Regions from separate parts of the Bradyrhizobium septentrionale genome, predicted to be linked through region 2. Evidence: riboswitches for the same ligand, from Rfam matches in the RefSeq annotation. Region 2 holds a riboswitch; the other holds the start of a gene.

Region 1 (7,335 bases), 2.5 Mb from region 2:
TACGGTAATGGTGAGGCCATCTCCTCAAAGTTGACCATTACGAACGGTCACAACGCGATGGTTGTGGAGGGGCTCGGCGACGACAAGGATGGCAAAAACAATCTGAGGGTGACCCAGTCCAATGCTGGCATGACTCTTGATGAGCTGACACCCGATGGTGCCCAGGTGATCCATGAGAGTGGCCAAGGCTGGGTCGATGGCGCCGGCGGCGTGGTGAATCAGGCGAGTATCGATGCCGGCGAACAGGGTCGCGCGCCGGGCAACTACCAGTCTGCAAGCGCAACGCCTGCCACTGCAACACCCGTGTTCTTCGTTCCTCCTCCACCGCCGCCTCTTGCGATGGTTCCGCTTGCCGTCGCGCCGGCGCCGTCATCTCAGCCAGCGCCAGTGTGGTCGCACGAGGTCAAGGACGGCAAGGCGACGATCAACCTTGGTGATAAGTATACGATCACAGCCGATGAGAAGGACGGCACCTGGACCGTTAGGAACAACCAGACCGGCCATGTCTCGAGGATCCACGGCGATCCTCATGTCGATGCTAATGGCGACGGCAAGGACGATTTCGACTTCAAGAAAGGTATGACCTTCCAGCTCGACGACGGCACGAAGATCACGGTGGACACGGTCGATTATGGCAAGGGAAAAACCATCTCCTCGAAGCTCACCATCACCAACGGCGACAATGCCATGGTTGTGGAGGGGCTCGGCGACGACAAGGATGGGAAGAACAATCTGAAGGTCACGCAGTCTAATGCTGGGCGGACGCTTGATCAGCTGACGTCCGATGGAGCTCAGACAATCCATGAGACAAATCAGGGGTGGGTTGACAACTCCGGACGCAAGGTGACGCAGTCGGTGATCAACCACAATGAGAACCCGGATGCGCCGCCGGATTTCAAGACGATGATGCGCGAGAGCATGTTCCGGCGCATTTTCCGTCACGATGCACAGCCGGCATGAGGCCCGATCCCGGGGCGTGTCGGAAACTCGTGGAAGCGGGCGCTAGCGCCCGCCTTTCATTTTCGCCAAACGGCCGCGAGAATGGCAGCTTGGCGATCTATCGATTCAGGATCGACGGTAACAGCCAGATTGTCTCGGCAATCGCAGCCTTCGCCCCGACAAACGGGCGGAGGGCCTCCAGGCCCGGCTACCCGGCCAGAATTGCTGCGGCGCGTTCCCGCCCGTTGTCGGCGATGGAGGCGTTGCACAGGAACGGTGCTCTCAGGTTTGTCTGCATGCCGACGCAAGCGTCGCAGTGAAAATCCCGTCAAGATCGCAGATTGGATTGAGGGCTGCCTCGACGGCGCGATCTACCCTCGGCTCAAAAGCACAAGCCCTGTCTCGCGTTGAGCTCTGCCTGTCTTTAGCCTCCGAAGCCGGGCGTGAACCCCAGCGCCCCCGAACATCCATCAGCTTCTCAGGAAGCCGGAGGCGCCGTGGGCTATGAGCATCGCCATTCCCGTCAAAGTCTGCTGCTAGGGACGTTAAAAGGAAATCGCAGCAGCCCGCTGCCAAAAAGATCCAGGTGCATTCGGATTCGCGGACCCGCTCGCAGCTCGGATCTGAGATCATTGAATGCGCATCTAACTGGTGGCATGTGCCAAGTCTCACTTGGCACGTCTTCGATTCGATCACCACGCGGGCTGTATCTCTATGTGGCGCCGAGCATCGGCTCACCCATCATCAAGCTCGCTCATGGCCTCATCCATATCCGACTGGGAATCGCTTATGACTTGCGTGGCGACGGAAACGAGAGCCTTTTCGAATGCTCGGCGCAGTAGCGCTGCACGCGTGTCATCGCCGCCGCTCTCGGCGGTATCGGAGGGGGCGCCAACCTGCGGCGCTGTTGCATTAATATCGGCTGCGTTCATGTCGTAACACCCGGATAGCGGCGTCGCCGCGAGATGACCTATCCGCTTCATGCTAGCAGGGGCAGCTTGCGAAAAGCTGACTAAGATCGAGCCCCCTTGGCGGCTTCATCCATGACCACGCAAGTGAGGACAACCGCTGTGCCGGCAAGGTCATTACTGCGATCGGAGCTCTGGTAAATCATGGCGCCAAAACACTTGGCCACGTCAGCAAGCGCGACGGCGACTGTTGCGCGTTGAAGGCTCAGTGGTACCACAAGCATTTGTGGAGCTATCGTGCTCGATCTGGCGCGCGCGGCAAGCCACCGAGATCGCACGATCATGGCAGGGACGCACCTCACGCCAGTTCCACAAGAAGAGCAACACCTTGCTGGCGCAGCTCGATCGCATTCTCGACCGCTTTGAATTGCAAGCCAAACGTTGCGCGTCATGAGATTATCCCTCGCCAGCATCGCCCAGAACCTTCGCCGAACGGATTCCTATCCAACGCGGGCTCGCATAGGCACCCGTCATCGCGACGGAGCATCGAAATCAAAATGCTGCCACTCTTTTCACGGAATGGGCCGAAGCAGGGGGGGGCATTTGCTCGAACAGAGCGTTGCGGGCCCGGACCCGGAGCGGACGTGGCGTCCTGCGTCTCGACTCCCCTGGCACAAGCCTTGACGAATCTCGACGCGCGGCGTCTGTATGTAGATCTGCCACGGTCTTCCATTCTGCATCTAGTAGGATGGAAGCTAAGAGGGAACCCGGTGCGCCGGTAACGGCTATTCCGGGGCTGCCCCCGCAACTGTAAGCGGCGAGCGGTTGTCATAATGGTCACTGGCCGCGACAGCACCGGGAAGGCCGACAGCCGCAGCGACCCGCGAGCCAGGAGACCTGCCGCGACAGAATAGAACGTCCTCGGGCGGGGTGCCCCGTGCGTCGCTTGCAGCCTGGGACGTTTGACCCGTCTCCTCGCAAGTCGTGCGCGTGGCTTCACCCCCTAACATCGCGGGGTTGCCGATGTCGCCGTCTTACGATTTCAATCAGCATGGTCATCTAATTGAGTGGCCGAGTGTGCGGCCGTGGCCGGCGCGGCCAAAGTCTGCCGCGCCTCAGCGGTGTGTTGTGCCGCCGCCGTCATCGGCTCCGCTGCCGCGGCCTCTCGCGCCATTGCCAAAGCCGTCCGATCTCACGCTCGATCGATCGCGCGACGGCCTGCTGACCGCGTTCGGCAAGCTAACGCTGACCGATCGCTATCTGCTCGTCGGCGAAAGCATCCAGGACATGTTCGCGCGGGTGTCCTGTGCCTTCGCGGACGATGTTGCGCACGCCCAACGTCTCTATGACGCGATGTCTCGGCTGTGGTTCATGCCAGCCACGCCGGTGCTGTCCAATGGCGGCACCACGCGCGGCCTGCCAATCTCGTGCTTCCTTAACTCGGTGTCGGACTCGCTCGAAGGAATCGTTGGCACCTGGGACGAAAACGTGTGGCTTGCCTCCAACGGGGGCGGTATCGGCACGTACTGGGGCAATGTTCGCTCGATCGGAGAGAAGGTGAAGGGCGGCGTCAGCTCAGGCGTCATCCCGTTCATCCACGTCATGGACGGCCTGACGCTGGCGATCAGCCAGGGCTCGTTGCGGCGCGGCTCGGCGGCGGTCTATCTCGATATCCAGCATCCCGAGATCGAGGAGTTTCTCGAGATCCGCAAGGCGTCCGGCGACTTCAACCGCAAGAGCCTCAACCTGCATCACGGCATCAACCTCACCGACGAGTTCATGCGTGCCGTGGGCGCCGGCACCGCGTTCGCTCTGCGCAGCCCGAAGACGAACGAGGTCGTCCGCGAGATCGACGCGCGACAGCTATGGCAACGCATTCTTGAGAACCGGTTGCAGACAGGCGAGCCTTATCTCTTGTTCATCGACACCGTGAATCGCGCGCTTCCCAAGCACCAGCGCGAGCTCGGTCTCAAGGTCTCGACCTCCAACCTGTGCAGCGAGATTACGCTCCCGACCGGCATCGACCATCGCGGCGAGGAGCGCACCGCGGTGTGCTGTCTGTCATCGCTCAACCTCGAGACCTGGGACCAATGGAATGAGGAACCCGGCTTCATCGAGGACGTCATGCGCTTCCTTGACAACGTGCTCACCCACTTCATCACGACGGCGCCGGAGGGTATGAAGCGGGCCCGCTACGCCGCCCTGCGCGAGCGCTCCGTCGGACTTGGCGTGATGGGCTTCCACTCGTTCCTCCAGGCGAATGGCATTCCAATGGAGAGTGGCTTGGCGAAATCATTCAATCTAAAGATGTTTCGGAAGATCCGGGGTGATGCCGACGCGGCATCCGTCGCCCTTGCTCGCGAGCGTGGCCCGTGCCCGGATGCCCTGGAACGTGGCGTGATGGAGCGCTTCAGCCAGAAGATCGCGATCGCGCCGACTGCTTCGATCAGCATCATCTGCGGCGGCACCAGCGCATGCATCGAGCCGATCCCGGCCAACATCTACACCCACAAGACGTTGTCTGGTGCCATCTCGGTACGTAATCCTCATCTGACCAGGGTACTGATCGCCAAGGGCGCCGACACCCCGGTGACCTGGCAGTCGATCATTGCGCAGGAGGGTTCGGTCGCCCATCTCGACATTCTGTCGGAACACGAGAAAGCGGTGTTTCGCACCGCCTTCGAGGTCGACCAGCGCTGGATCGTCGAGCTTGCAGGCGACCGGGCCGCATTCATCTGCCAGAGCCAGTCAATCAACCTCTATCTGCCGGCCGAGGTCGATAAGTGGGACCTCCACATGCTGCACTGGACGGCGTGGAAGCGTGGGGTGAAGAGCCTTTATTACTGCCGTTCAAAATCGATCTCGCGCGCGGCGTTCGCCGGCAAGATCGTCGACGATGACGAGGCCGCGCCGCGGCAGCCGCCTGCGCAGCGCGCCGATTATGAGGAGTGCCTCGCATGTCAATGATCGATCTCTCGTCTGTCGATCCGCGCACGCTGATCGGCAAGGGGCGCGTTGGTCTCCTTGACTCGACGGGCAGCTATGACGTTGATCGCTACGCTTGGGCCTACGAGTTCTGGAAGCGTCAGCAGCAGACGCATTGGATGGCCGAGGAGGTGCCGCTCGGCAACGACCTCAAGGACTGGGCGTCGGACCGCGTCACCGCCAGCGAGCGCGCGCTGCTCACCCAGATCTTTCGCTTCTTTACTCAGTCGGACATCGAGGTCGGTGACAATTATCTCAAGCGATACATCCCGATTTTCCAGCCGCTCACCGTCCAGATGATGATGGCGGCCTTCACGAACATGGAGACGGTCCACATCGACGCCTATGCGCTGCTGCTCAAGACGCTCGGCATGCCCAAGACCGAGTTCGAGGCATTTCGCAGCTATGCGCAAATGCGCGCCAAGGCGGACTACATGCACGAGTTCGGCGTTGACACCGTGGCCGATGTCGCGCGCACCCTGGCTATGTTCGGCGCCTTTACCGAAGGCATGGCGTTGTTCGCGAGCTTCGCTATGCTGCTCAATTTTCCGCGCCACAACAAGATGAACGGCATGGGACAGATCGTAAGCTGGTCGGTGCGCGACGAGAGTCTCCACTGCGAGGGCGTCATCAAGCTGTTTCACGAATGGCACCGCGAGACCGGCGCCGTGACGCGCTCGGTCCGTGACGACATCGTCGATGTCGCCAGAACGATGGTAAAGCTGGAGGAGAACTTCGTCGATCTCGCCTTTGGCCTGGGCAAGATCGAGGGCATGCGTCCTGAGCAGATCCACGCCTACGTCCGTTATGTCGCCGACTGGCGACTGACCCAACTCCGGATTGCCCCGGTTTTCGGCTTCTTCAAGGCCGAGGAGGATGGGTTCACGCAGCTCAAGCCGCATCCGCTGCCTTGGCTCGTCGAGATTCTCAATGGGGTCGAGCACGCCAATTTCTTCGAGCAGCGCGCCACGGAGTACTCCAAGGCGGCGAGCCGAGGCAGCTGGGACGGCGAGGACGGGGTGTGGGCGGCTTTCGGCCGTATGTAGGCAACCGGAACAGCATGCGTCCGTTCATACATCTTGGAGGTTCGCGGAAGTCCTCTGCTGCGGCTTCCGGCGGCACAGCGGACTCAAGCGGCATCATCCACGCCGCTCGAAAATCATAACGGGGGAACACCCGCCCACGGGGCTGATGTACCAAAGTGAAGTCTGATCTTGTGCTGAGTTGCTTCGGTGCGGCAGACTTCGAAAAGGCGATCACAATCGTTGCAATTTGCAGGACCAAGCGCGGGCATTGGTCGGCGATCTTTGAGGCGCGCTCGCCTTGCGGGAAAGTCGGCGTGACCTCATCGATGCGGACCAATGGAACCGGTTTATGCACACCTGCACAAAAGGGCGGCGAAAGCCTGAGTGGAAGCCGCCAGTCTGTTCAGGGCGACCGTGCATGCGATGACGGCGCTTGATGATCAGGGTCATCGACGCGGCCGTCTCCATACAGCAAACGGCCGGGAGGCGAGTAGAGTGAGGAGGCCAGTTGGTGATCGCTCCTCTTCAGCCGTACAGCTAGACAATTTCGATCAGGTTTCCGCATATCGAGTGGACCCCTTGAAAGGAACTTGGCCGGCGGAGTATCCGCCAGCCAAGAGCGATCGTCATCACGTGCTCCTGCTGTTGGCGGAGACAATCTATCAACCTTCGCACATGGCCCTTGTCGCTGCTAAAGCTATGGGCACTAGCCGGCGGGCGGATCTTGCCCCGCGTCTGCCGGCCTGTCTTCGTCCACATCTGCGGGCCAAAGGCTCGGGTCCAGTGCTGGCGTGAGGCGAATGAAGCCCTCGTCTCTCCATTCGGCCGTGTGAGGTACGCCGAAAAGGGTAAAGACTTTGGTCGGGTGGTCTTGGGTCGGCAGTACCCCGCTGCGCTCCAGCATGTCGATCTGAGCGCTTGTGGCTGTTTGGCCCATGAAAACCCAGTAGTCCTTGGCGAGACGTCCGTCCCGCATACGGAACTCGGAAAGTTCTGGCGGTACAACTTCGGAAGGCCCAGCCTGAGATGGTCCGGCGTGCGAGGGATTTTTATCCATATCCTGCCATAGCAAATCTTGGTCGAAATCAGGATGCGCCTCGATCGCCTGAGCGATCGTCTGCTGCGAGAGGTGATGCGGGGACCGTTCTGGTGCTGGATCTGCACCGAGCGCAGCCGGCGCATGCGAATCATCCTCCCAACCCAAGCCTGGCGAATAGGGTTGCGCTATATCCAGGTACGGCGAAAAAGGGTGCCGAGCATCCAAGTACGGCGAATAGGGATGGCCTGCGTCCAGATATGGCGAATAGGGCTCCCCCGGCAGCGCGGGCGAGGCGGTACGATGTGGCGCAGCACCACCCTGAGCGCCGTTGAGCTGCTGCTCAAAGCCGGTAGCGTCCGTGGGCGGTAGCGGTGAATTGGTGTCCGGGCTCGTGTTCGATGGTCCGATTTCGTTGAAATCCATCCTGTCACTCCCGCAT
Region 2 (7,335 bases):
GGCGCGCCGATCTGGGACGTCGTGGCCAAGCACCTGCGCTCCGGCCGGCCGCCGAACCGCGACGAGCCCGGCGTGACGCTGAAGGGCGTCGACGACAATCCGGGGATGACGAGGCTCGGATGACGCGGCGCCCAGTCATCGCTGCGCTCTGCCTGGCGGCGCTCGCGCTTGCAGCACCCCTCGCCCGCGCCCAGCTGGCGCCGCTGCAGGACAAGCCGTTCGCCGAGCACAAGATCGTGCTGCAGCTCTCCGACAATGATCCGAGGAAGCAGGGCCTCGTCATCAGCGTCGCCAACAATCTGATGAAGCACTACGACCCCGACAAGGTCGCGGTCGAGATCGTCGCCTTCGGCCCTGGCATCGAGTTGCTCAAGCCCGACAATGCCAACCGCAAGCTGGTCGAAAGCCTGGTCGCGCAGGGCGCGCGGGTCGATATCTGCCTCGACACCGTCGACACGATCGAGCGCGACACCGGCAAGCGGCCCGACTACATCGCAGCCGCCACTCCGGTGCAGGTCGGCGTCGCGCAGATCCTGATCTTGACCGAGAACGGATACACGCTGGTCCGTCCCTGACGGAGCTGCAGGAGCAGGGCTGGAGGTTCGTCCGGCCTGGAGGCTCGTATCTATCTAGACCCGTCATCCTGAGGAGCCGCGCAGCGGCGTCTCGAAGGATGCACGGCCCTCGTGCTTCAACGCGCATTGTCCCTCCCCGCGGAAAGACCCGGGCCGTTCACCCTTCGAGACGGCTGCTGCGCAGCCTCCTCAGGATGACGGTGATGGACCCGTTTGGGGGATGGATTTGCTTTGAATCGACCCTATCTATGGAATAATATCCTCCATGTGACTCGGCCCGGAGCATAGGTAAGCCGCCATGATCTTTCGCCAGCTCTTCGACAGCGTGTCCGGCACCTACAGCTACCTGCTCGCGAGCCGCGCCGGCGGCGAGGCGCTGATCCTCGATCCGGTGCTGGAGAAGGCCGACCGCTACTGCAAGCTGCTGCAGGAACTCGACCTCAGGCTGGTCAAGGCCGTCGACACGCATCTGCATGCCGATCACGTCACCGGCCTTGGCGAGCTGCGCGACCGCACCCAGTGCATCACCATCATGGGCGAGCAGAGCAAGGCCGACGTGGTGTCGATGCGCGTTTCCGACGGCGACAAGGTGACGATCGAGGGCCTCTGCCTCGAGGCGATGTACACGCCCGGCCACACCGATGATTCCTACAGCTATCTGATGGGCGACCGCGTCTTCACCGGCGATACGCTGTTGATCCGCGGCACCGGCCGCACCGATTTCCAGAACGGTAGCGCGCGGGCGCAGTACGATTCGATCTTCAACCGCCTGCTCAAGCTGCCCGAAGAGACGATGGTATTCCCCGCGCATGACTACAAGGGCGACACCGTCTCCACGATCGGCGAGGAGAAGCGCTACAATCCGCGGCTGCAGGTCAAATCGATCGACGACTATGTCGAGCTGATGAACAACCTCAATCTGCCGAACCCGAAGCTGATGGATGTCGTGCTGCCCGCCAATATGCATGTCGGCCTGCACCAGGACGAGCTCGCCAAGGAAGGCCTCTCCCTCAGCGCCCGCGACGCCATCGCGAGCCTCGGCCGGCCCGATATCCTGCTGGTGGATTTGCGCGAGAGCGGCGAACGGGCCAAGCACGGCACGCTCGCCGGCGCGCTGCACGCGCCCTATCCCGGGATTTGCGCCACCTTGCAGCCCGGCGGCATGCTGCGCGAAGTCGCCGCCGCGACCGGCCGCCGCGTGGTGTTCTTCTGCGCCTTCGGCGAACGCTCGGCGATGGCGGTGGCGGCCGCGAAGAAGGCCGGACTGATGAACACCGCCCATATCGAGGGCGGCATGGACGCGTGGAAGAAGGCCGGCGGGCCGGTGGTGCACGGTTAGTTCCGTAGCCCGTTAGCCGCGCACAATTTTTATCACCGTCACCCTGTGAGGTGCGAGCGGAGCGAGCCTCGAAGGGCGACGGCCCCGCTCTGTCCGCGAACATGCGGAAACATCCGGGCCGTGCATCCTTCGAGGCTCGCAAGAGCTCGCACCTCAGGATGACGGGGTTAATTAGAGCGCTCGGCGCTTACCCGCTGCAGCTCCGCCGTCAACCGATCCAGCGCATCCGCCAGCATCACGCCGCCGCAGACGGTGAGCCGCTCCGGCAGCACGATGCGCTTGCCCGCCGGATAGAACCGCTCCAGCGCCGGATGCAGCAGGAAGGCGCGGCCGACATCCTCGGCACGATCGCCGGCCTCCGACACCAGGATGAAATCCGGCCGCAGTTTTACAATCGCCTCCAGCGAGGCAAATCCGCCGGCGCCGAAGCCGAACTCGCCGGCCGCATTGGTCAGGCCGGTTGCCGCCAGCAGCGAGCTGATCAGGCTGCTCTCACCCGACACAAAGCCGCGCCGTTCCAGCGGAAGCACGCGATAATGATGACCGTCAGCCACCGCCCGCGCCCGGGCGATGGCCGCATCGAGGCGCGCGATCTCGGCCTCTGCGCGATCCGGATGCTGCAGCACATCGCCCATCGCGCGGATCTGGTCCTTCACCTCGTCCAGCGTGCGCGGCACCGTGAACTCGACGAGATGCAGCCCCTTGGCCTTCAACAGATCGCGCGTCGCCCGCTTGTCGAACAGGCTGACGACGACAAGGTCGGGCTTGAGCAGCAGCACGTCCTCGGCTTCGCCCGACAGCCGCGGATAGTTTCGCGCCTTCTCGGCAGCCCAGGATTGCCAGGCATCACGGGAAAAACGGCTGAGCCCGAGGATCTGGTCCGGATCGGCCAGCGACAGCACGAGCTGGTCGCTGCAGACATTCATCGAGACGATGCGCGGTCCGGCGGCGGACGCGGCACCGCACGACATCATCCATGCCGCCGCTGCCAAGGCTGCGAGACACCGCATGCGCATCAGACGTCCGCCCACGGCACGATGACGGCCTCGCGCTGGAATTCGGCGCGATAGGCGCTGACCCGGAATACGCTGGCGAGAACCGTTTCCGACAAGGCCTCCGCCGGCGCGCCTTGCGCCGCCAGCCGCCCCTCCGACAGCACCAGCACATGATGGGCAAAGCGCGCCGCGAGCCCGAGATCGTGCGTCACCACGATGACCAGCACGCCGGTGTCGGCGACGTTGCGCAGCTTCTGCATCACATCGATCTGGTGGCGCGGATCGAGCGACGCGGTCGGCTCGTCGGCGAGGATCACCGGCGCCTCGACCGCGAGCACCCTTGCCAACGCGACGCGGCTGCGCTCGCCGCCGGACAGCTCGGTGACGCGGCGGTCGCTGAATTCAGTGACGTCGACCGCCTGCATCGCCCGCAGCACGGCCTCCATGTCCTTCGGCGACAACCGCGCCGGATCGGTCGCACCATGCGGATAGCGGCCGAGCGCCACGATGTCGCGCGCCGGCAGCGGCCAATGCACCATGTGCCCCTGCGGCAGATAGGCAAAGCGCTTCGCGCGCTCGCGCAGCGGCAGCGCGGACAACGCATCGCCGCCGATCCTGATCTCGCCGTCGGACGGGATCAATCCGGCGAGAGCGCGCAACAGCGTGGTCTTGCCGGCGCCGTTCGGGCCGACCAGCGCAACCAGATGCCCCGATGCCAGCGACAGCGAGACATCGTGCAACACCTTGCGGCGACCGAGCGACGCATCGAGCGCGATGGCGGACAGCAGCGTCATGCCACACCTCCGCCGAGCGCGCGGCGTTCGCGCATGATCAGATAGAGGAAGAACGGCACGCCGATGATCGAGGTCAGCACGCCGACCTTGATGTCGGAGGTCGAGGGGATGATGCGCACCGCGATATCGGCCGCGAGCAGCAGCGCCGCGCCGGTGAGCGCACTCGGCACCAGCAGCCGCGCCGGATCGTGACCGATCAGGGGACGCATCAGATGCGGCGCGATGAGCCCGATGAAGCCGATCGTGCCCGTGACGGCGACCGCGCCGCCGACGCCAAGCGCAACGCCCGCGATCACGAAGAGCCGCAGCCGCCCGACATCGACGCCGAGGCTCTGCGCGGCTTCCTCGCCAAGCGTCAGCGCGCGGAAGGCGCTCGCCTGGCTGAGCAGAATCGCGGCACCCGCGATGATGAAGGGCAGCGCCAGCGCCACATGCTGAAAGCTGCGGTCCTCCAGCGAGCCGAGCAGCCAGAACGCGATCTCCAGCACCACGAAGGGATTGCTGGAGAGATTCATCACCAGCGCGGTCGCAGCTCCCGCAAAGCTCGAGATCGCAAGCCCCGCGAGGATCAGGATCAACAGCCCGGCATTGCGGCCGGCGATCGCGAGCAGCGCGAACACCGAACCGAACGCGGCGATGATCGCCACCACCGGCAGCGCGTAGGAGCGCACATCGGCCAGGCCGAGCGCGATCACCAGCACCGCGCCGAACGCCGCCGATTGCGGCGCGCCGAACAGCGACGGCGAGGCCAGCGGATTGCGCAGCAGGCCCTGCAGCGCCGCACCTGACAGCCCGAGAATGCCGCCGATTGCGAACGCGAGAATCGTGCGCGGCAGGCGGATCTCGCGCACGATCACCTGCGCCACGTCGCTGCCGCCGCCGAACAGCGCTTCGATCACCGCAAGCGGCGACAGCCGCACCGGCCCGATGCCGAGCGAGATCACGCACAGCAGCACCACGAGCGCGAGCAGCGCCGCGGTGGCGCCCCATCGGCGCCGCGCCGCGACCTCGGCCGCCAAGGCAAAATCCTGCACGCTCATTGGATCCATGCTCTTACAGCGATCGCCGTGGCAGACAAGCGACACTCGATAAAAACCGTGGCCGCACAGCCATTGCCCGACTTGCGCCGGATTGACTTTGCCGCCCGGCCGAACCCTAGATGAACATGACGGTTCTTTCATGAGATGAAAAGGGAATGCGGTGCGGGGAAACTTCCCCAAGGCCGCGGCTGCCCCCGCAACTGTATGCGGTGAATCCTTCGTCACAGGCCACTGGGAATCTCGGTCCTGGGAAGGCGACGAAGGGTAACGACCCGCGAGCCAGGAGACCTGCCGTCAGCCGTGGTCACACGCGAGATGCCGGTCGGGGAGTACAGGCATGAGCTTCACCTGAGGCTGTTAGCACGATGGTGAGACTGGTTCGCGGTGACGTGCCACTGACGTTACCGAGGTCTCGCTTATGTTGTCCTACCCATTCCACCATTGGCGGCGGCGCGCGCTTCTGCTCGCGACGACGATGCTCGCGCCGGCAGTCTTCACCGCCGCCGCGCGGGCGCAGCAGGCGCCTGCTCCCGATCAGCTGCCGACCATCGAAGTCACCAAGCCGGGCGATCAGAACGTCACGCGCGCCAAGCCCGCTCCGGACGAAGCGCCCGCACCGCGCCGTCCGGCGCCGGGCACCGTAGAGAGCACCAATGTGGGCGGCGGAAGCGGATCCGGCACCACAGGGACAGGCACGGCCACCGGAACGGGCGGCACCAGCGGCGGGCGCCAGTTCGCCGGCATTGTCGGATCGTCCTCGGCCGTGATCACCGCCGACGACATCGCGCATTCGCCGGTACAGTCGCTGCCCGAGATACTCGCGCAGGTGCCGGGCGTGCAGCTGCAAACGCTCTATGGCGGGCCGAACGGCGCCAAGACCGCGGTCGACCTGCGCGGCTTCGGCGCATTCGCCACCGACAACACGCTGTTCCTGCTCAACGGCCGCCGGCTCAACGACGTCGACAAGGCCGGCTTCGATCTCACCACGATCCCGCTCGATTCGATCGCGCGCATCGAGATCACGCGCGGCAACAGCGGCGCCGTGCTCTATGGCGATAATGCGGTGGGCGGCGTCGTCAACATCATCACCAAGACCGGTGTCGGCGGTCCGCCGACGACAATGCGAGCCGAGGCCGGATACGGCTCGTTCAACACCCGCATGGCCGCCGTCTCCGCGGCGCTCAATGCGGGACCGTGGTCCACCTCGTTCTACGGCAACGGCATCAAGTCCGACGGCTACCGCGTCAACAATGCGCTCGACCAGCGCAACGCCGTCGGCAGCATCAACTACACCACGCCTGACCTGACCGCGTTCCTGACCGTCACCGGCAGCGACCAGAAGCTCGGCCTGCCCGGCGGGCGGCTGGTCGATCCGTCGATCGGCGTCAACGAGCTGCAGACCGACCGCCGGGGCAGCAGCACGCCGTTCGACTATGCCAACCAGCAGACCGCCAGCGTCACCGCCGGCTTCACCAGGACGCTGATCAACGGCGTCGACCTGATCGTCGACGGCGGCTGGCGGCAGCGCGAGACGCAGAGCGGCTTCTTCGGCACGGTGCCGACCATCAGCTTCGCCTCGACCTACAACGATGCCGCGCTGGAGACCTGGTCGCTGACGCCGCGGCTCAGCGTCAAGAACGTGATGCTGGGAATGCCGTCCACGATCCTGACCGGCATCGACTACTACGATTCGACGTTCCGTCAGGCCCGCGGCGCCTTCCAGGGCGTCGACCCCTTTCACATCTACAATATCGAGCAGCAGAGCGTGGCCGGCTACTGGCAGCATACGCTGGGATTGCTGCCGACCACCGACTTCGCCTATGGCGCACGCGTCCAGAATACCAGCGTCTCGGCGCGCGATCGCTACGACCCGAATGCGCCGTTCGCGTTCGACGCGCAAGCGTCGCCGCTCGACAGCAACGAGACGCAATATGCGCTCCATGTCGGCGTCGAGCATCGCTTCACCGACACCTTCTCGATGTTCGGCCGCGCCGCGCGGGCATTCCGCACGCCCGATGTCGACGAGCGCGTCGCGTCGGGTCCATCATTCGACCCGCTGACCTTCCTGCCCATCGCGCAGAATTTTGCGCTCAAGACCCAGACGTCGGAAGACGTCGAGGGCGGCTTCCGGGTCAGGACCAACCGCTTCCAGGTCCAGACCAGCGTCTATCTGATGGATCTCGAGAACGAGATCCATTTCAACCCGGTGCTGTTCTACAACGTCAACCTCGACCCTACCCGCCGTTACGGCTCGGAGACCAGCGCCTCGCTCAAGGTCAGCGACAGCGTGACCCTGCGCGGCGGCATGGCGATCACCCGCGCGGTCTTCCGTGAAGGCATCTGGGCCGGCAACGACGTGCCGCTGGTGTCGCGCTATACCGGCAATGTCGGCGTGACCTGGAATATCTGGCAGAACTACCTGGTGTTCGACGCCACAGCGCGCGCCTGGAGCTCGCGCATCATGGACAACGACCAGGCCAACACCCAGAGCCGGATTCCCGGCAACGCCACCGCCGATATCAAGCTCAGCGGGCAGGTTGACCGCTTCTTCTGGTCGCTCAGCGTCAACAACCTGTTCAACGCGCTCTATTA

Evidence for each region. Region 2 has a riboswitch for cobalamin ahead of HAP48_RS13010 (TonB-dependent receptor). Riboswitches for the same ligand answer to the same signal wherever they lie in the genome.
Region 1: it holds a riboswitch for cobalamin, as region 2 does, so the genes downstream of both, HAP48_RS24660 (ribonucleoside-diphosphate reductase subunit alpha) here and HAP48_RS13010 (TonB-dependent receptor) in region 2, are expected to answer to the same signal.

What each region holds. Positions count from the first base shown of each region.
Region 1 is NZ_CP088285.1:4,798,197-4,805,531, forward strand. Features, by position in the region: gene HAP48_RS24650 (DUF1521 domain-containing protein) at 1-960, shown strand, start outside; gene HAP48_RS24655 (hypothetical protein) at 1,674-1,871, opposite strand; cobalamin riboswitch at 2,553-2,766, shown strand; gene HAP48_RS24660 (ribonucleoside-diphosphate reductase subunit alpha) at 3,021-4,814, shown strand; gene HAP48_RS24665 (ribonucleotide-diphosphate reductase subunit beta) at 4,805-5,878, shown strand; gene HAP48_RS24670 (hypothetical protein) at 6,564-7,319, opposite strand.
Region 2 is NZ_CP088285.1:2,340,883-2,348,217, forward strand. Features, by position in the region: gene soxB (thiosulfohydrolase SoxB) at 1-123, shown strand, start outside; gene HAP48_RS12985 (DsrE family protein) at 120-575, shown strand; gene HAP48_RS12990 (MBL fold metallo-hydrolase) at 874-1,914, shown strand; gene HAP48_RS12995 (ABC transporter substrate-binding protein) at 2,082-2,888, opposite strand; gene HAP48_RS13000 (ABC transporter ATP-binding protein) at 2,930-3,703, opposite strand; gene HAP48_RS13005 (FecCD family ABC transporter permease) at 3,700-4,743, opposite strand; cobalamin riboswitch at 4,856-5,053, shown strand; gene HAP48_RS13010 (TonB-dependent receptor) at 5,162-7,335, shown strand, end outside.